2 regions of the Frigoribacterium sp. RIT-PI-h genome follow, and region 2 is predicted to be linked to the other one. Evidence: predicted binding sites of a transcription regulator. Region 2 holds the regulator's gene; the other holds the start of a gene.
The links. The regulator LexA, encoded in region 2, represses DNA repair genes until DNA is damaged. The targets are predictions, from matches to a motif close to TCGAACANNTGTTCGA.
Positions count from the first base shown of each region.

Region 1: the regulator LexA is predicted to act here: its motif matches at 4,424-4,439, upstream of AEQ27_RS10930 (Rv2578c family radical SAM protein).

Region 1 covers NZ_LHOZ01000076.1:120,357-130,817, forward strand. Annotated here, with positions in the region: gene AEQ27_RS10915 (response regulator) at 1-643, opposite strand, end outside; gene AEQ27_RS10920 (hypothetical protein) at 630-1,802, opposite strand; gene AEQ27_RS10925 (sensor histidine kinase) at 1,799-3,031, opposite strand; gene AEQ27_RS10930 (Rv2578c family radical SAM protein) at 3,231-4,415, opposite strand; gene AEQ27_RS10935 (malate:quinone oxidoreductase) at 4,522-6,003, opposite strand; gene AEQ27_RS10940 (aspartate-semialdehyde dehydrogenase) at 6,133-7,185, opposite strand; gene AEQ27_RS10945 (aspartate kinase) at 7,307-8,572, opposite strand; gene AEQ27_RS10950 (DUF1206 domain-containing protein) at 8,751-9,560, shown strand; gene recR (recombination mediator RecR) at 9,622-10,221, opposite strand; gene AEQ27_RS10960 (DNA polymerase III subunit gamma and tau) at 10,225-10,461, opposite strand, start outside.
Region 2 covers NZ_LHOZ01000092.1:30,399-40,859, forward strand. Annotated here, with positions in the region: gene miaB (tRNA (N6-isopentenyl adenosine(37)-C2)-methylthiotransferase MiaB) at 1-1,393, shown strand, start outside; gene miaA (tRNA (adenosine(37)-N6)-dimethylallyltransferase MiaA) at 1,395-2,306, shown strand; gene dapF (diaminopimelate epimerase) at 2,303-3,181, shown strand; gene AEQ27_RS14125 (class I SAM-dependent methyltransferase) at 3,223-3,843, opposite strand; gene hflX (GTPase HflX) at 3,920-5,467, shown strand; gene lexA (transcriptional repressor LexA) at 5,567-6,280, opposite strand; gene AEQ27_RS14140 (LysM peptidoglycan-binding domain-containing protein) at 6,553-6,921, shown strand; gene AEQ27_RS14145 (histidinol-phosphate transaminase) at 7,026-8,111, shown strand; gene hisB (imidazoleglycerol-phosphate dehydratase HisB) at 8,117-8,734, shown strand; gene hisH (imidazole glycerol phosphate synthase subunit HisH) at 8,731-9,369, shown strand; gene priA (bifunctional 1-(5-phosphoribosyl)-5-((5-phosphoribosylamino)methylideneamino)imidazole-4-carboxamide isomerase/phosphoribosylanthranilate isomerase PriA) at 9,437-10,183, shown strand; gene AEQ27_RS14165 (SseB family protein) at 10,183-10,461, shown strand, end outside.

The DNA of each region.
Region 1 (10,461 bases), on a different contig from region 2:
TCGCCGTCTCGTACTGGACGTTCATCTGCGCGGCGACCTCGTTGGTGCTGAAACCCGAGACGTACAACCGGAACGCCTCGGCCTCGCCGGCGCTGGGCTTGGGCCTGGTCTGGTTCGCGGCGCCAGCCGGCAGCGGGCGCCAGTCGCGCTGAGGCGAGTTGTCACGGGCGACTCCCATGACCTGGCGGGCGGCGTCCATCACCTCGCGCATCGGCAGGGTCTTCGACAGGAAGGCCGACGCCCCTGCCTCGAGGGCCCGTTCGCGCGACTCGCGGGTGTCGAGACTCGACAGCACGACGACCTTGGCCCCGGCGGCCCGGCAGGTGCGGACCCGGGCCTCGATCGAGACCGGCTCTTTCAACTGGAAGTCGAGGAAGACCAGGTCGGTCGGGAAGTTGTCGCTGTGCACCAGCTGCAGCCAGGTGTGCGCAGTGAGGACGAGGTCGAAGTCGTAGGCGTTCACGTTGATCCAGCTGCTCAGGCTGTCGAGCAGCACCTCGTGGTCGTCGAGGAGGGCGAGCCGGACGCGACGGGCGGGCGGTGCGTCGGAACCCGGGCCGACGGTGGCCCACGAGGGTGCTGCGACGGGCCTCCCGAAGCCCGGACGATGGGACGAGCGACCGCTCGACTCAGTGCTGGTCATAAGAAAACCTTAGTGTCAGATGCGAGGGTTTCCGGTCGACCCGCAGGTCGCCCGAGACGAGGCGGAGCACGGTCAGACAGGGGGCGAGCGACCGCTGTGCGGCGGCGGCCGACGACTCGACCGCGAGCTCGATCGCGATGTCGACCCGCGCCTCCTCGGCCTCGAGCTCGACCCGGAGCGAGCGGGCGTCGACGACCTCGACGTCGTCCACCGCGGCGAAGAGCGCCCAGAGCGCGGTGCGGTGCTCGGGGCCGAGGCGATCGGCGAGACGATCGGGGTCGACGACCTCGGTCGGCACCCGGCGGCCGGGCGCGGCGAGACGCCGGGCCAGCCACGTCGCGTCGGCGTCGGCCACCAGGGAGGCGCGCAACGAGTCGGCCACGCGCCGTGCCTCGTCGGCGTCCCCCTCGCCGATCCGACCGGACTCGACCAGCCGCGCGAAGAACGGCACGACCTCGCGGTTGAGCACGGTGACGCGGTCCTGCTGGACCGACCGGGCGAGGGTCACCCTGAGGTCGTCGGTGCTGGCCCGGCGGAACCCCGTGGCCCGGGACACCCACCCCTCGACGTGCCCGACGAGGACGTTCGAGAAGGTCGCCGAGGCGGCCGTCAGGGCGAGCAACGGCGTGAGCGCGACCACGACGTACGACGCGGTGGGCACGGGTGTGACGAAGCCCGGTGCCTCGACGAGGACCACGACGGCGAGGACCACGGCCACGGCACCTCCGGCGGCGAGGATCTCTCGCGCCGAGCGGTACGGGGCGACTCCGAGCAGGAGGACGCCCGCGGCGATCCCCGCCCAGTCGTCCCGCACGAACGGATTGCTGCCGGCCGTGGCCAGGGCGGACAGGACGCCCGACGCCGCACACGCCCCGGCCACGCACCAGAGCGCCCCGGACCCGAACGGCGCGCGCAGGGGCGTGGCCGCCACGACGAGAACGACACCCCCTGCGGCGACGGCGGCGGGCGCGCCCGCCGCCGTCCACGGCGAGGACCCGCCGGTGGCCCGCAGCCCCGCGTCGACGCCGGCGACGCGCCCCGCGGCGAGAGCCGCCCCGAGGGTGAGCGGTCGGGCCGCCAGGGCGCCGAGGGGGTCCACCTGCTGAGGAGACCGACCGGAGGCGCGGCCGCCGGGTCGAGGAGGGGCGGCGAGGGTCATGCGGGCACACCGTCGTCGGCGACGACCACCGGTGCCGTGACGGCGAACGGGACCCGCAGGACGATCGACGGGCCGCTGCCGGGGGACGACCAGATCGGCACGGGACCGCCGACGCGCGCGAGACGCGCCTCGACGGACGCCGTCAGGCCGGGACGGTCGGGGGCCACCGCCGCCGTGTCGAAGCCGACGCCGTCGTCGATGACCATCACGGTGAGGTCGGTGCCGTCGCCGAAGACGACGAGCTCGGCCCGGTCGGCTCCGCTGTGGCGGTTCACGTTGACGAGGCACTGCGCGACGGCCAACCCGAGTGCGTCCCCGGTGACGGGGTCGAGGCGGCCGACCGCCGAGACGTCGCCCGTCACGGCCACCTCGAGACCGCCCGACCGCGACCGTTCGACGGCCTCGTGCAGTCGACTGCGCTCCCAGGCGTCGGCGGCCCTCACGGCGACCTCGGGCGGCACGGAGCCCGGCGAGAGCCAGTCCCGCCCCACGAGCACCTCGAGGTCGGCCGCGATCGACCGGGCGATCTCGGGCGACAAGGGACCGGGGCGGGCGGTCGCCAGGGCCGCGAGGTGCCCGAGGATCGTGTCGTGGACGAGGGCGGCCGCCTGTTGCTCGATGTCGACGCGGATGCCCTGGACCTGCTGCTCGAGCGCCGCCCGGTGCAGCCGGGGCTGAGCTTCGCGGGCACGCCCCCGGGACGCCTCGGCGTGGCCCGTCACCACGGCCACGAGGACGAACGCCAGCAGGGCGGTGACGTCGAGCCGGAGGGAGGCTCCCGTGTGCCAGGTCGCCAGCTGCGTGGCGAGCTCGCCCGCCGCGTATCCGGCCGTCGACCAGAGGAGACCCCGGCGTGGGCCGACGGCGGTGCTGCCGACCATGATGAGGGCGATCTTGGGCAACGACAGCGAGAAGGCGTCCGACGCCTGCACCGCGGCCACCTGCGAGAAGAGCGTGACGGCGTACCAGTACAGGGCTGCGGTGCCGACGATCAGGTAGGCGAGGTGGGCCGTGGTCGACCGGGTGCGCTCGACCACGACGAGCAGGACCACCAACGGCACGAGTGAGACCAGGGCCGGCCAGAGCAGCAGGTCGGGTGTGACGGCCTGTTTCGTGAGCAGCAGGGCGGCCGCCGCCGCGAGGACCGTGGCCGCGATCGCGTGACACGCCCTGGACACCGAGTCGCCGACGGCCGCGGGCGCGAGGTGGGCCGGGAGGCCGAGCAGCATGCGGCCTCCTCGGCTCGTTCGGGTCAGGAGAGATCATGGCAGAAGGCGGACCGGGGCTGTACCCCGACATGTGGGGCCAACGACCACGCCGGGCGGGCAGGTGGCTCGTTTTGTGCCCCGTTCCACTCGACCGGGGAGTGACCCACCGGCCTCATGGCTTACCGACCCCGTGGCCCGACGGCCTCTGGCTCTCGCAGGCTCAGAACAGTCGCGGCTGCGACCGTGCCCCACCCGGCAGCTCGTGCGCGATCAGGGCCCGAGGGACCGCGGAGCCACCGGCACCGGACGTCAGGTCGGGGATGCCCGGAAGGGCGGCGGTGCCGCCGGCTGCCGTGCGGACGCCGGTGCCGTTCAGTCCCATCAGCCGCAGGGAACGCGCGCTGTCGTCGAGCGCCGCGGAGCGCATCGACCCCGTGGCCGGGTCGGCCTGCCCCTTCTCGAGGCCGTACTCGCGCAACAAGGGCCGCAGACGTGCGGCCAGCCAGGAGCGGTACCCCGTCGGCGCGTAGGTGCCCTGGGCGTAGAGCGCCCGGTATTTGGCCACGAGCTCGGGGTGCTCACGCTCGAGCCAGGCGAACCACCATTCTTTGACCCCGGGTTTGAGGTGCAAGGCGCTGTACATGACGCTCGAAGCACCCGAGTCGCGGACGGCGGCGAGCGCCGCGTGCAGGTGGTCGAGCCCGTCGGTGAGGTACGGCAGCACGGGCATCATGAAGACCGAGCAGGACAATCCCAGCTCGCGGGCCGCCGAGACGGTGGCCAGGCGGGCCGCCGTCGTCGGCGTGCCCGGCTCGACCGACTGCTGCAGGTCGTCGTCGTAGACGGCGATCGACATGGCCAGGTCGACGGGCACGTGCTGCGCCGCCTCGGCGAGCAGGGGCAGGTCGCGCCGCAGGAGCGTGCCCTTGGTCAGGATGCTGAAGGGAGTGCCCGAGTCGGCGAGGGCGGCGATGATGCCGGGCATGAGCCGGTACCGACCCTCGGCACGTTGGTAGGGGTCGGTGTTCGTGCCGAGCGCGACCGGGTGGTGCTGCCATGTGGGACGGTGCAGCTCGCGGGCGAGCACCTCGGCGACGTTCACCTTGACGACGATCTGCCGGTCGAAGTCGTCGCCGCCGTCGAGGTCGAGGTACTCGTGGGTGGGACGGGCGAAGCAGTAAACGCAGGCATGGCTGCAGCCGCGGTAGGGATTGATCGTCCACCCGAAGGGCAGAGCCGAGTCGCCGCCCGGGACGCGGTTGAGGGCGCTCTTCGCGACCACCTCGTGGAACGTCACCCCCGCGAACTCGGGCGTGGTGACGGAGGTGATCAGGTTGTTCAACCGCGCCAGACCGGGCAGCGCCGAGGCGTTCTCGGTGTCGACCGCTTGCTCGGACCATCGCATGCCCCCATTCGAACACACGTTCGAAGTGGGGTCAACCCGGGGCGCTCGCCCCGAGGACGCGAGGCCCGGCACCAGGCCTCGGGCCTCGGGCCTCAGGCCTCGGGCGTCAGGCGTGGATGTGCAGCGCCTCGGCGGTCGCCCCGATGGTCGAGGCGGCCCGCCGCTCGTCGGACGAGAGGTCGTCGCCGTACGTCGGGATCATCGCGTTCAGTCGGGGCTTCCACGCCGCGATGCGGTCGGGGAAGCACCGTTCGAGCACGCTGAGCATGATCGGCACGGCCGTGGACGCCCCGGGGGACGCGCCGAGCAGACCCGCGATGGTGCCGTCGCCCGCCGTGATCACCTCGGTGCCGAACTGCAGCACCCCGCCCTTCTCGCGGTCCTTCTTGATGACCTGCACCCGCTGGCCGGCGGTGATGCGGTACCAGTCCTTCGGATCGGCGTCGGGCATGAACTCGCGCAGCGCCTCGAACTTGGTCTGCTTGCTCGCCGCCAGCTGCCCCACGAGGTACTTGACCAACGAGAGGTTGGCGAGCCCGGCGCGGATCATCGGGTAGAGGTTGTGGGCCCGGATCGACGCGAACAGGTCGAACATCGAACCGTGCTTGAGGAACTTCGGGCTGAAGCCAGCGTAGGGCCCGAACATCAGGCTGGCCTGCCCGTCGACGACACGGGTGTCGAGGTGCGGCACCGACATCGGGGGCGAGCCGACGGCGGCCTTGCCGTAGACCTTGGCCTGGTGCTTGCCGACGATCGCGGGATCGTCGCAGCGCAGGAACTCGCCACTGACCGGGAACCCGCCGAAGCCCTTGATCTCGTCGATGCCCGACTTCTGCAGCAGGTGCAGTGCTCCCCCACCGGCGCCGACGAACACGAAGCGTGCGTCGACGGTCGTCGGCGTGCCACCGACCTGCTTGCGGAGGGCCACCCGCCACGTGCCGTCGGCGAGCTTCGTGAGGTTCGTGACGCGGTGGTCGACCTCGAGGATCGCCCCCTCGCCCTGCAGGTACGTGAAGAGCAGGCGCGTGAGCGACCCGAAGTCGACGTCCGTCCCGGCGGCGATGCGCGTCGCCGCGATGGGCTGCCCCTTCGCCCGCCCGGGGATGAGGACCGGCGCCCACGACCGGATGACGGACGCGTCGGTGCTGAACTCGAGCCCCTGGAACAGCGGGTGCTCGCGCAGCGCCTCGTGGCGCTTGCGGAGGTACTCGACGTTCTTCTCTCCCCAGACGAAGCTCATGTGCGGGGTGGAGTTGATGAAGGCGTCGGGCTGGGGCAGGGCCCTCTCGGCCACGAGGAACGACCAGAACTGCCGCGACACCTGGAACTGCTCGTTGACCTTGACGGCGCTCGAGGTGTCGATGGTGCCGTCGGACCGCTCGGGCGTGTAGTTGAGCTCGCAGAGGGCCGAGTGGCCCGTGCCCGCGTTGTTCCAGGGGTTGCTCGATTCGAGGGCGACGTCGCCCAGCGCCTCGTAGATCTGGATCGTCCAGCTCGGCTCGAGCTGCTTGATCATGGCACCGAGGGTGGCACTCATGATGCCGGCCCCGATCAGGGCTACGTCGACGGGCTTCTTCGCATCGGTCACGGGGTCAGTCTAGGCCCGGCCCCCTCGGCACCCCCGGGTGGCCACCAGACGACGACACCCCGGTGTCTCGATGTCGAGAGACCGGGGTGCGACGCGTCACCGGCCCCTCGGGTCACCGGCGCCGAGCGATCAGGCGACGGCGCGCTCGGCGGCGACCAGCTCCGCGATCTGCACGGCGTTCAGCGCCGCACCCTTGCGGAGGTTGTCGTTGCTGATGAAGAGCGCGAGCCCACGGTGGCCCGGGACGCCCTCGTCGTGACGGATGCGACCGACGAAGCTCGGGTCGGCTCCCGCCGCCTCGAGCGGAGTCGGGACGTCGGTGAGGGTGACCCCGGGGGCGTCGCGCAGCAGTTCTTCGGCGCGCTCGACCGTGATGTCCGAGGCGAACTCGGCGTTGATCGAGAGCGAGTGCCCCGTGAAGACCGGCACCCGGACACACGTGCCGCTGACCAGCAGGTCGGGGCGCTCGAGGATCTTGCGGCTCTCGTTGCGCAGCTTCTTCTCTTCGTCGGTCTCGTTCGTGCCGTCGTCGACGATGCTGCCCGCGAGCGGGATGACGTCGAAGGCGATGGGACGGACGTACGTCACCGGTTCGGGCAGGTCGACCGCGCGACCGTCGTGCACGAGGCCGATGGTGTCGCCCTCGATCGCGGCACGGGTCTGCTGCAGCAGCTCGTCGGCGCCGGCGAGACCGCTGCCCGACACGGCCTGGTAGGTGCTGACGATCAGGCGCTGCAGGGTGGCCTCGGTGTCGAGCACCTTCAGCACGGGCATGGCCGCCATGGTCGTGCAGTTGGGGTTGGCGACGATGCCCTTCACCGCGTCGCGGAGGGCGTGAGGGTTCACCTCGCTGACCACCAGGGGCACCTCGGGGTCCATGCGCCAGGCGCTCGAGTTGTCGATGACGAGCGCACCGGCCGCGGCGAACCGCGGCGCGTGGGCCCGCGAGCCCGTGGCCCCGGCCGAGAAGAGGGCGATGTCGAGACCGGCGGGATCGGCCGTCTCGACGTCCTCGACGACGATCTCGACCCCACGGAACGGCAGGGTCGTGCCCGCCGACCGGGCGGTGGCGAAGAAGCGGATCTCGGCGACCGGGAAGTCGCGCTCGTCGAGCAGCGTGCGCATGACCTTGCCGACCTGTCCGGTCGCGCCGATCACGCCGACGCGCAGTCCTTCGGCCATGGGTGCCTCCTGGGGTTCGGTGGTGCAGGGTTCGGTGGTGCGGGCTCCGGTACGGCGGGCGCAGGGGCGGGAGGGGCGGGGCGGGAGCCGCGCGCGCCTCCTGGTCGACGGCCTGGTCGCGTCAGCGGCCGGCGCCGCCGTGGACGACCGCGGCGCCCTCGGCGTCGAGGCCGAAGGCCGTGTGGACGACACGGAGGGCGTCGTTCAGGGTGTCGGCCCGGGTGACCACCGAGATGCGGATCTCGCTGGTCGAGATCATCTCGATGTTGATGCCGGCCTCGAACAGGGCCGTGAACAGTCGCGCCGAGACGCCGGCGTTGGTGCGCATCCCCGCACCGACGAGCGCGAGCTTGCCGATCTGGTCGTCGTACTGCAGCGACTCGAAGCCGATCTCGGCCCGGTCGGACTCGAGGGCCTGGAGCACGACGGCGCCCTCGGACTTCGGCAGGGTGAACGAGATGTCGGTGCGGCTGGTCGACGCCGCCGACACGTTCTGCACGATCATGTCGATGTTGGCGCCGGTCTTCGCGACCGTGCGGAAGATCTGGGCGGCCTTTCCCGGCACGTCGGGGACGCCCACGACGGTGATCTTGCCCTCGCTGAGGTCACCCGCGACCCCGCTGATGATGGGTTCTTCCACGTTCTCTCCCTCTTTCGGGTTGACGACGAGCGTGCCCTCGTTGTTGTTGAACGACGAGCGGACGTGCAGGGTGACCCCGTGACGCCGGGCGTACTCGACGGCACGGATGTAGAGCACCTTCGACCCGGCGGCGGCGAGCTCGAGCATCTCTTCGCTGGTGACGCGGTCGAGCTTGCGAGCCTTGGGCACGACGCGCGGGTCGGCCGTGAAGACGCCGTCGACGTCGGTGTAGATCTCGCACACGTCGGCGTCGAGCGCCGCGGCGAGGGCGACGGCCGTCGTGTCGGAGCCGCCTCGGCCGAGGGTCGTGATGTCGCCCGTGGACCGGTTGAACCCTTGGAAGCCGGCGACGATCGCCACGTACCCGGCGTCGAGGGCGTCACGCACCCGGCCGGGCGTGACGTCGACGATGCGGGCCTTGCCGTGCTGGGCGTCGGTGATCATGCCGGCCTGGCTGCCCGTGTACGAGCGGGCCTCGACGCCCAGGCTGCGGATCGCCATGGCGAGCAGGGCCATGCTGATGCGCTCGCCCGCGGTGAGCAGCATGTCGAGCTCGCGGCCGCCGGGGAGCGGACTGACCTCGTTGGCCAGGTCGAGCAGCTCGTCGGTCGTGTCGCCCATCGCGCTGACGGCCACGACGACGTCGTTGCCCGCCTTGCGCGTTTCGACGATGCGCTTGGCGACGCGCTTGATGCTCTCGGCATCGGCGACGGACGACCCGCCGAATTTCTGCACGATCAAGCTCACGGTGACTCCTGAGAAGGGGACTGGGCGCGCCGGAGGACGGCTCACGCCTGCGTCCGGCGATTCTATTCGGTGTCGAGAGCGTGTGACGCACACGGCTCGGTGTCTCGCGGACGAGCACGAGGGGTCGCGCGTCGGAGCACCGAGGGCGGCGTCGACGCCTCTCCCCTACGGTGGACCGATGCCCGACACCACCGACCAGGCCCGGGGCGCCGCCAGCCGCCTCCAGGACAGCCGAGCCCTCACGACCGCCGCCCGCATCGGGTTCGCCATGAACGGCCTGCTGCACGTCGTGATCGGCGTGATCGCGCTCGGCGTGGCGTTCGGCGGTGGCGGCGAGGCCGACCAGGGAGGCGCCCTCGGGCAGTTCGCGTCGCATCCGGGCGGGGTCGTCCTGCTGTGGCTCATCGTCGTGGGCCTGTGGGGGCTCGGCCTCTTCCAACTGCTCGAGGCCGCTCTCGTCCGGGGCACGGACAAGGACGCCTGGGCCGAACGCGCGAAGGAGGGCGGCAAGGGCGTGGCCTACCTCGCGGTGGGCTTCACGGCCTTCACCTTCGCCCGGGGCTCGTCGTCGGACAGCTCGGGGCAGACCCAGACGCTCAGCGCACGGCTGCTCGCCGCGCCCGGGGGCGTCGTGCTGCTCGTCGTCGTCGCGCTCGCCATCGTGGCCATCGGGGCGTACTTCGTGGTCAAGGGCGTGAAGCAGAAGTTCCGCGAGGACCTGTCCTTGCCGGGCGGTGCCACCGGGCGCGGCACGGTCGCCCTCGGGGTGACCGGCTACGTGGCCAAGGGCATCGCCCTCGGCGTCGTCGGCGTGCTGTTCGCGGTCGCGGCCGTCACCTCGGACCCGAGCGAGGCCACGGGACTCGACGGCGCGCTCAGGGCCCTCGCGGCCCTGCCGTTCGGCGTGGTGGTGCTGACGGCCGTCGCCCTGGGGCTCATGGCCTACGGCGCGTACTGCGTCGTGCGGGCGCGGCGCGCCCGTCTCTGACCGACAGGCGTGCGCAGGGCGGGTTCAGGAGGCGCGGGGCGGGTTCAGGAGGCGCGGGTCGTCATTCGGAGACGAGGCGACGGCCCTCGAAGGCGCGGCCGAGCGTGACCTCGTCGGCGTACTCGAGGTCGCCGCCCACGGGGAGGCCCGAGGCCAGCCGGGTGACCCGGAGCCCGAAGGGCGCGAGCATGCGCGAGAGGTACGTCGCCGTCGCCTCGCCCTCGAGGTTGGGGTCGGTCGCGATGATGACCTCTTGCACGGTGTCGTCGGCCAGGCGCTGGACGAGTTGGCGGATGCGCAGGTCATCGGGACCGATGCCGTCGATGGGGCTGATCGCACCGCCGAGCACGTGGTACAGCCCGCGGAACTCCCGCGTGCGCTCGATGGCCTGGACGTCCTTCGCCTCTTCGACGACGCAGATCGTGGCGGGCGGACGACGCGGGTCACGGCAGATGTTGCAGGTCTCTTGCTCGCTGACGTTGCCGCAGATCTCGCAGAAACGCACCTTGGTCTTGACGTCGACGAGGAGTTCGGCCAGGCGGGACGTGTCGAACGACTCGTTCTGAACGATGTGGAACGCGATGCGCTGCGCCGACTTGGGCCCGATGCCCGGCAGGCGACCGAACTCGTCGATCAGCTCTTGGACGATGCCTTCGTACACGCGCTACTCGCTTCTCTGAGGCGTGACCCGGGGGGCGATCGTCTCTTCTTCGATGAACTGGGCGCCGAGGATCTCGCGCACGACGGCCTCGCCGTAGCGCGACCCGGTGGGGATGCCCCGACGCGGGTCGCCGGTGGCCGCGCGACGCTCGGCCACCGACGGGCCGGCACTCGTGGAGGCGGCCGGAGCCGCCGGCGCCGGGGTCGAGGCCGTGGCTGCGGAAGACGGCGCACCGGCGAC
Region 2 (10,461 bases):
TGCGGTGCGCGAGAACGCCGACAAGAAGCTCTACGGGACGTTGGGGACGCTCGCCGGCCAGAAGAAGAAGCACGAGGGCATGCAGATCGCCGTCGGCGGGTGTCTCGCCCAGAAAGACAAGGACGTCATCCTCGACAAGGCGCCGTGGGTCGACGTGGTCTTCGGTACGCACAACATGGGCGCCCTGCCCACGCTCCTCGAGCGCGCGCGTCACAACGACGAGGCCCAGCTCGAGATCCTCGAGGCACTCGACGTGTTCCCCTCGACGCTACCGACCAAGCGCGACTCCACCCACAGCGGCTGGGTCTCGATCTCGGTGGGTTGCAACAACACCTGCACCTTCTGCATCGTGCCGTCGCTCCGCGGCAAGGAGAAAGACCGCCGCCCTGGTGACGTCCTCGCCGAGGTGCAGGCGCTGGTCGACGACGGTGCCGTCGAGGTGACGCTGCTCGGGCAGAACGTCAACTCGTACGGTGTCGAATTCGGCGATCGGCTCGCCTTCGGCAAGCTGTTGCGTGCCGTCGGTGCGATCCCCGGGCTCGAGCGTGTGCGGTTCACCAGCCCGCACCCGGCGTCCTTCACCGACGACGTGATCGCTGCGATGGCCGAGACGCCTGCCGTCATGCCCCAGCTGCACATGCCCCTCCAGTCGGGTTCCGACCGGGTGCTGAGGGCCATGCGGCGCAGCTACCGCAGCGAGAAGTTCCTCGGCATCATCGACCGTGTGCGCGTGGCCATGCCCGACGCCGCGATCAGCACCGACATCATCGTCGGATTCCCGGGTGAGACCGAGGAGGACTTCGCCGAGACCCTCCGGGTCGTCGAGCGGTCCCGGTTCGCGTCGGCGTTCACCTTCCAGTACTCCGTGCGCCCCGGGACTCCGGCGGGCGAGATGGCCGACCAGATCCCGAAGGCCGTCGTGCAAGAACGGTTCGAGCGGCTGACCGCCCTGCAGGACCGCATCTCGGCCGAAGAGAACCGTCGACAGGTCGGAAGGGCCGTCGACGTCCTCGTGGCCACCGACGAGGGGCGAAAAGACGCCTCCACCCACCGTCTCTCGGGGCGTGCGGAAGACAGCCGTCTCGTCCACTTCGAAGTGCCGCCGGGTGGCGCCGTTCCGCGCCCCGGCGACGTCGTCAGCGTGCGCGTCACCGACGCCGCACCGTTCTACCTGTTGGCCGATGCCGTCCACGGGCCCGGGTCTCTCTACGAGGTCCGTCGCACCCGCGCGGGCGATGCCTGGGACGCCGCGCAGGCCGCCTCGTGCGGGGTGCCGTCCGCCGGTGACGCGACCCGCGCCTCCTCGGCTCGGCCTGCGAGGGTCAGCCTCGGGCTGCCCACGCTGCGGGTGGCGACCACACCGATCTACAGCACGACCGACGACCTCCGCTGACGTGTTGGTCGCGATCGTCGGGGCGACCGGCACGGGCAAGTCGGCGTTCTCGCTCGACCTCGCCGAGGCCCTGGCCGCTCGGGGCGAAGCCGTCGAGATCGTCAACGCGGACGCCATGCAGCTCTACCGCGGAATGGACGTCGGCACGGCGAAACTGCCGGCCGCCGAACGACGAGGCATCCCGCACCACCTCCTCGACGTCCTCGACGTCACCGACGAGGCGAGCGTCGAGTGGTACCAGCGCGAGGCTCGGGCTCTGATCGACGGCATCGTGGCCCGCGGGGCGGTGGCCGTCCTCGTCGGCGGGTCCGGGCTCTACATCTCGAGCGTGTTGTTCGACTTCCGGTTCCCCGGCACCGACCCCGTGATCCGTCGACGGTACGAGGTGATCGCCGACGAGCGGGGACCCGGGGCCCTGTACGACCTGTTGAACGAGCGCGATCCGGCGTCGGCCGCCTCGATCGGTCGTTCCAACTCTCGGCGTCTCGTCCGGGCGCTCGAGGTCGGCGACCTCACCGGGCGCCCGCTCTCGGGAACCCTGCCCGAGAAGTCGTCGCCGTGGCGCCCGTCGAGCGTCTTCGGTGTCGCGGAAGAACGCCCCGTGCTCGTCGAACGTCTCGACCGACGCGTCGACCAGATGTGGCGAGACGGTCTCGTCGACGAGGTGCGGGGTCTGCTTCCTCTCGGGCTCGAGCGGGGGGTCACCGCGGGCCGGGCGATCGGCTACGCGCAGGCCGTCGCCCAGATCCGGGGGGAACTCGCCGAGGCCGAGGCGATCGAGGCCACGGCGGCCCTCACCCGTCGGTACGCCCGCCGTCAGGCGAGCTGGTTCCGGCGGTACGACGACGTCGAGTGGTCTCGCTCGGGCGACGCCCAGGCCGTCGACCGGGCCGTGGCTAGACTCCTCGGGTGACCACCACGCTGCAGTTCACCAAGGGGCAGGGCACCGGAAACGACTTCGTCTTGTTCACCGATCCCGACGCAGGCACCGACCTGACGCCCGCCATGATCCGGGCCCTGGCCGACCGGCGGTTCGGGGGGGGCGGCGCCGGGGGCCTCCCTGCCGGCCGTACGGCGGCGCTCCCCACCGCGGCGGACCTGCGCGAGGCCGAGCCACGCGCCGAATGGTTCATGGACTACCACAACGCCGACGGCAGTCCGGCCGAGATGTGTGGCAACGGCATCCGCGTCTTCGCGCGCTACCTCCTCGAGCGGGGGCTGGTCCAGCTGGGCGAGGACGACGTGCTCGTCGTCGGTACGCGGGCCGGCGCACGTGAGGTCCGTCGCGACGGCACGGGTTTCCGCGTCGACCTGGGCCCCTGGCGACTCGGCGACGACGACCCGGTCGTGCGGGCGCGCGAGCTGCACGCCGCCCGTCCGGGCCTTCCGATCTCGGTCGGCAACCCCCACGTGGTGGTGGCCCTCGCCGGTGACGACGAACTGGACGGCCTCGACCTGACGTACGTGCCGATCATCGACCCGGCCCCGGTCGGCGGGGCGAACGTCGAGTTCGTGGTTCCCGCCGATCCGCTCGTGGTCGACGGGCTGGGGCGCATCCGCATGCGGGTCCACGAACGCGGTAGCGGCGAGACGCTCTCCTGTGGCACCGGTGCGGCAGCGGCGGCCCTGGCCACGCGGTACTGGGCAGGCGCCTCGGCGCCCGAGGGCTGGTTGGTCGAGGTTCCCGGCGGGGGCGTGGGCGTCTCGATCAGCCACCACGACGACGGCGAGCACGTCTCGCTCAGCGGGCCGGCCGAACTCGTCTTCACCGGCGCACTCGCCCTCTGAGGCCGACCGGGCCGACATCGAGGCCTGCGGAGGGCGTCCGCTCAGTCGGCGTCGGCGAGGCGCGCGGCGCGCAAGATCCGGTATCCCTTGCTGGTGGAGGCGCGGGTCACGTCCACGACGTCGGCCATGGTCTCGTTCATCCAGCGCTGCAGGGAGTCGGCCCCCAGGTTCTTCTGCACGACCAGCCAGGCGTCCGATCCCACGGCGAGTCGGGGGAGCCACCGTTCGAGCAAGGAGTGCAGCTCGGCTTTGCCGACCCGGATCGGCGGATTCGACCAGATGGTCGCGAAGCGCAGGTCGGCGGGGACATCGTCGGGGGTCACGGCGTTGACGTTCTCGAGGCCGATCGACCGTGCGTTCGCGCGCACGAGGTCGAGCACTCTCTCGTTCACGTCGACGGCCCAGACCGTCGCGTCGGGTGACGACAACGCGAGGCTCAGTGTGATGGGCCCCCATCCGCACCCTACGTCCAGCAGATGGCCCGCCCTCGGCGGCGTCGGCGTGCCCGCCAGCAGGACCGAGGTGCCCGGGTCGACGCGGCCCGGGCTGAACACTCCCGCGGCCGTGGTCACCGTCAACTCACGGCCCGCCAGGACGACGTCGATCGTCCTGGGCTTGGCCGCGCTGCCGGGCTGGGGTGAGAAGTAGTGCTCGCTGGCCATGCTCGCCAACCTACCGAACATCCGCAGGGGCATCGTTCCCTGCTCTCCGGACACCGAAAGGGTTAGTATCACCCCGATGACAGACCACACCACGACACCGTTCGACTCCGAGCGGAACGACCAGCCCGACGACGTCGTCGCGCGCGTCCTCGATCGTGCGGCCCAGAGGGCCTCCGGCTACACCGTCTTCTCGCCGGCCCAGGCCATCCAGACCCGCTCGCTCCACGACGACGGTGGCTCCGACGGTGACCAGTCGGAGCGCGACGACCGGCAGGCCCTCCGCCGCGTCGCGGGCCTCTCGACCGAACTGCAGGACGTCACCGAGGTCGAGTACCGCCAACTGCGCCTCGAGAACGTGGTCCTCATCGGCGTGTACTCGCAGGGGTCGATGTCCGACGCAGAGAACTCCCTGCGTGAGCTCGCCGCCCTGGCCGAGACGGCGGGCGCCGTCGTCCTCGACGGGCTGCTGCAGCGACGATCGAATCCCGACCCGAGCACCTACCTGGGCAAGGGCAAAGCCGAAGAGCTGCGGGGAACGGTCGCAGCGCTCGGTGCCGACACCGTCATCGCCGACACCGAACTGGCCCCCAGCCAGCGGCGCGCCCTCGAAGACGTGGTCAAGGTGAAGGTCATCGACCGCACCGCCGTGATCCTCGACATCTTCAGTCAGCACGCCAAGAGCCGCGAGGGCAAGGCGCAGGTCGAACTGGCCCAGCTCGAGTACCTCCTGCCGCGCCTCCGCGGATGGGGCGAGTCGATGTCGCGCCAGGCCGGTGGTCAAGTCGGAGGCGCGGGTGCCGGGATGGGCAGCCGCGGGCCCGGTGAGACCAAGATCGAGCTCGACCGGCGTCGCATCCACACCCGCATGGCCCGGCTTCGCAAGCAGATCAAAGAGATGAAGCCCGCACGCGATGCCAAGCGGGCCAACCGCGACCGCAACGAAGTACCCACGGTCGCCATCGCGGGCTACACCAACGCGGGCAAGTCCAGCCTGCTCAACCGGCTCACCAGCGCGGGCGTCCTCGTCGAGAACGCGCTGTTCGCCACCCTCGACGCGACGGTCCGCAAGAGCGTGACGGCGGATGGTCGTCCCTTCACGTACGCGGACACCGTCGGTTTCGTGCGCAACCTGCCTCACCAGCTGGTCGAGGCGTTCCGGTCGACGCTCGAAGAGGTCGAGGCGTCCGACGTGATCGTGCACGTCGTCGACGGATCGCACCCCGACCCTGCCGCCCAGCTCGCCACCGTACGTGACGTCATCGCCGAGGTCGACGGTCGTGACATCGCCGAGATCGTCGTCTTCAACAAGAGCGACCTCGTCGACGACGACCAGCGTCTCGTCCTGCTCGGGCTCGAACCGACGGCGGTCTTCGTCTCGGCTCGGACGGGTGAAGGCATCGACGAACTGCTCGACCGCATCGCGGCCGTGTTGCCCGAACCCGAGATCGAACTCGACCTGCTGGTGCCGTACGACCGTGGCGACGTGGTCTCGCATCTGCACGATTCCGGGCGCATCGTCAGCACCGACTACGAAGAAGAGGGAACCCGGGTCCACGCCCGGGTCTACCCGAGTGACGTTGCCGGCCTCACACCCTATGTCGCACCCGTGGGTGTCGGCCGCTGACGCCGAGCCCCGGATCGACACACGGCGAAGCGCCGACCACCTCGAGGTGATCGGCGCTTCGTCGTGTGCCGGGAGGCGCGGGAGCCGCTGGCGCGCCCGTCAGACCGACCGCAGGACGGCGACGACCTTGCCGACGATCTGTGCGTGGTCGCCGACGATGGGCTCGAATGCGCTGTTGCGGGGGAGCAGCCAGGTGTGGCCGTCTCGCTGGCGGAACACCTTGACGGTCGCCTCGTCGTCGAGCATCGCCGCGACGATGTCACCGTTCTCGGCGTCCTGCTGCTGCCGTACGACGACCCAGTCCCCGTCGCAGATGGCCGCGTCGATCATCGAGTCGCCGACCACCCGCAACATGAACAGTTCGCCCTTGCCGACGAGTTGACGCGGCAGGGGCATCACGTCCTCGATCTGCTGCTCGGCCGTGATGGGGATGCCGGCGGCGATCCGCCCGACCATGGGGACGTGAGCCGTGTCGCCGTCGTCACTCGTCGTGAAGACGGTGGCCGGGGGAGCCGCCGGCGCCGTCGCGTCCACGAGGACCTCGAGGGCTCGGGGTCGGTTCGGGTCACGGCGGATCTTGCCGGCGAGTTCGAGCTGGTTGAGCTGGTGCGTGACGCTCGACAGGGACTTGAGGCCGACGGCGTCGCCGATCTCGCGCATGCTCGGCGGGTACCCGCGGTGACCGATGCTCTCGGTGATCGCGGCGAGGATCGACGCTTGCTTCGCGGTCAACTCCTTGCGGGGGAGGACGCCGGGATCGAGCTGACGGGGGGCGTCGGGGGCCGCCTGCGGGGTGCGCTTCGGGTCGCTCATGGGTCTCCTGCCGTCGATGTCGGTGGTCCCTGTTTGACTCCTACCACCGATCGAAACCGTATCCGATCAGGCGGTGTCGACAAAACACATGTTCGAGTGTGTCGCGTTTTCGCTGTCCGATCCGGAACGATTCCGACCTGGATTACCCACCACAGGGGTTGAAAGCGTCAGTGATCGAATGTATGTTCGGAACACGTCTTCGTGTCCGGCATTCCCGGCCGAGTGCCGGGCACGAACTCGTCCCCTGTCTTCCACGGTGAAAGGACCACCTCATGAGCGTCACCTCAGCATCAGCAGTTGCGTCCCCCGTCGACCCGACCCGAGTCGTGCGCACGCGTCTGCGCATCACCCGGCGGGGCCGCGCGGTCGTCGCCGCGCTCGTGGCGGTGCCGCTCGTCGTCGTGGCAGGCGCGCTCGTCCTCAACGGAGGCGGCGCGGTGGCGTCTGACACGACTGGTCGCACCGAGTTCCAGCACGTGACCGTCGACGGTGGCGAGACGCTCTGGCAGGTCGCGTCAGAGATCGACCCCGACGCCGATCCCCGCGACGTCATCGCCGAGCTCGTCTCGCTCAACAACCTCCCGAGCGCCGAGGTCTCCGCCGGCCAGAGCCTCGCGGTTCCCGCTCAGTACGCTCGCTGAAGCGTCGTCGTCGCCGACGAGGTGGGCGGTCCGGCCCTCAGGCATCGTGTCTCCACGATGGCGACCGAGCCGACACCCGGTCGGCCCACCCGTACGATGGTGGGGTGTCCTTCAGTCTCGACGACCTGCCCATCCGTGACGATCTCCGGGGACTGACGCCGTACGGTGCTCCCCAGAAGAAGGTCCCGGTCGCTCTCAACGTCAACGAGAACACGCATCCCATTCCCGAAGACGTCGCTCGCGACATCGTGGAGTCGGTGGCTCGGGCGGTCCTCGACGTCAACCGGTACCCCGACCGCGAGTTCACGACGTTGCGTGACTCGCTGGCGGCTTACCTCGGTCACGGTCTCACCCGAGACAACATCTGGGCGGCCAACGGCTCCAACGAGGTCATCCAGCAGCTCCTCCAGGCCTTCGGCGGCCCGGGCCGCTCCGTCCTGGGGTTTCCTCCCACCTACTCGATGCACTCGATCATCGCCACGGGCACCGGCAGTCGATGGGTCGAGGGTCGCCGTGACGAGGGGTTCCGCATCTCACCCGAGACCGCGGTCTCCGAGATCGAACGCACCCGTCCCGACATCGTCTTCTTCTGCGGACCGAACAACCCCACGGGCACCCCCCTCGATCTCGCCACGATCGAGGCTGCCTATGACGCCACGGACGGCATCGTCTTCGTCGACGAGGCCTACGCCGAGTTCATGCCCGCCGATCAGCCGACGGCACTGACCCTGCTGGCGGGCCGTGAACGGCTGGTCGTGTCCCGCACGATGAGCAAGGCGTTCGCGTTCGCCGGTGCCCGGGTCGGCTCCCTGGCCGCGCACCCGGCCGCGGCCGACGCACTGCGTCTCGTGCGCCTCCCGTACCACCTCTCGTCCCTGACGCAGGCGGCGGCCGTCGCAGCGCTCTCGCACGCGAGCGAGATGCTCGCCATGGTCGACGACATCAAGGCCCAGCGTGACCGCATCGTGCACGAGCTGACCGAGCTCGGGTATGAGCCGTGGCCCACCTGGTCGAACTTCGTCCTCTTCGGCGGGGTCGACGACCCGACCGACGTCTTCGAGCGCCTGCTCGAGCGGGGTGTCATCGTCCGCAACCTCGGCATCCCCAACCACTTGAGGGTCAGCGCGGGCACCGAGGCCGAGACCACCGCGTTCCTCGAGGCGCTCCGCGACATTAGGCTCTCTTCGTGACCGACGTGACCGAGACGACCAGTGCCGCCCGTACCGCCTCCCTGTCGCGTGAGACGAGCGAGTCGAGCATCACGCTCGCCCTCGACCTCGACGGTTCGGGCCGATCGACGATCAACTCGTCGGTGCCGTTCTTCGACCACCTGCTGACGGCGCTCTCGAAGCACTCGTTGATCGACCTCGACGTCGCGGCGACGGGCGACACCCACATCGACGTGCACCACACGGTCGAAGACATCGGCATCACCTTCGGCACCGCGCTCAAGCAGGCGCTGGGCGACAAGTCCGGCATCTCGCGCTACGGCGACGCGCTCGTCCCGCTCGACGAGGCCCTCGTGCAGGCGGTCGTCGACGTGTCGGGGCGTCCGTACCTCGTGCACACGGGTGAGCCCGAGGGCTTCGAGTACCACCTCATCGGCGGGCACTTCACCGGCTCCATGGTCCGTCACGTCTTCGAGGCCATCACCTTCCACGCCGGCATCACCGTGCACGTCCGCGTGCTGGGCGGGCGCGATCCGCACCACATCGCCGAGGCCGAGTTCAAGGCGTTCGCCCGGGCGCTCCGTCAGGCCGTCCAGCCCGACCCGCGTGTCAGTGGCATCCCGTCGACGAAGGGTGCCCTGTGACGGGCGCCCGTCCCTCCGTCGTCGTCCTCGACTACGGCAGCGGCAACGTCCACTCGGCTGTCAAGGCACTCGAGCTCGCCGGCGCCGACGTCGAGCTGACCGCCGACCGTGCCCGGGTGCAGGCGGCCGACGGCCTCTTCGTCCCCGGTGTCGGCGCGTTCGCGGCCGTCATGAGCCAGCTCGAGTCCGTGCGTGGTGGCGAGCTCATCGACCGGCGGCTGGCCGGTGGGCGTCCGGTCATGGGCATCTGCGTCGGCATGCAGGTCTTCTTCGAGGGCGGCGTCGAACGCGGCAACAGCACCGGTGGCCTCGGGGCGTGGCCCGGCGTGGTCGACGAGCTGAAGGCCGACGTCCTGCCGCACATGGGCTGGAACACCGTCGACGTGCCCGAAGGCAGCGTGCTGTTCGACGGCGTGGCCGACGAGCGGTTCTACTTCGTCCACTCGTACGCCGCGCAAGAGTGGTCGCTCGACGTGATCCGTCCCTTCACCGAGCCGCACGTGACCTGGGCCGAACACGGTGGCCGCTTCGTGGCCGCCGTCGAGAACGGCCCGCTCTGGGCGACGCAGTTCCACCCCGAGAAGTCGGGGCAGCCGGGCATCCGGTTGCTCTCGAACTGGCTCGGCACCCTCTGACCCCGACGCGACCGACCCGATCGCGCCTCCTGACCCTGCGGCGCCCCGGCGCCGCGAGAGAGACGACATGAGCGAGTTCTGCCCCCCCCCCGCCTTGACCCTGTTCCCCGCCGTCGACGTGGCGGGCGGTCAGGCCGTGCGCCTGACCCAGGGTGAGGCCGGCAGCGAGACGAACTACGGCGACCCGGTCTCGGCTGCCGACGACTGGGCGAGCCAGGGCGCCGAATGGCTGCACCTGGTCGACCTCGACGCCGCCTTCGGGCGAGGTGACAACCGTGCCGTGATCAAGAAGGTCATCAAGCAGGTCAAGGGCGTCAACGTCGAGCTCAGCGGTGGCATCCGCGACGACAAGTCCCTCGAGGACGCGCTGAGCACCGGCGTGAAGCGCATCAACTTGGGCACGGCGGCCCTCGAGAACCCCGAGTGGGCTGCCCACGTCATCGCCGAGTACGGCGAGGCGGTGGCCGTCGGGCTCGACGTCCGCGGGACGACGCTGGCGGCGCGCGGCTGGACCGAAGAGGGCGGCGACCTCTGGACGGTCCTCGCGCGGCTCGAAGAGGCCGGCTGCGCGCGGTACGTCGTCACCGACGTGACGAAGGACGGCACGCTCCAGGGGCCCAACGTCGACCTGCTGCGTCAGGTGATGGAACACACCGACCGTCCGGTGATCGCGTCGGGCGGCATCTCGAGCCTCGACGACCTCGCGGCCCTGCGCGAGCTCGTGCCCCAGGGGCTCGAGGGCGCCATCGTCGGCAAGGCGCTCTACTCGGGGGCGTTCACGCTCGCGGCTGCCCTCGACGTCGCGTCGAACTGATGACGACCGCGCCGGACGGACCGGGGCGCGCACCCGACGATCCCGGTCACGGCGCCGACAGTGCCGGACGGCCCTGGGCGGGGCGCACCTTCGACCATCACGACACGGCGCACGCGGGCGACGACGGGTCCGCCGACCCGAGGCTGCTCGACGCCCTCCTCGGATTCCGCGAGGGGCGGCTCGGCGAGAGCGAGGTCGTCGACGCCCTGCGACCGGCCCGCCTGCTCGTGCCGCTGGTCGCGGTGGCGGGTGACGAGGGTCTCGACGACCGCGGCCGC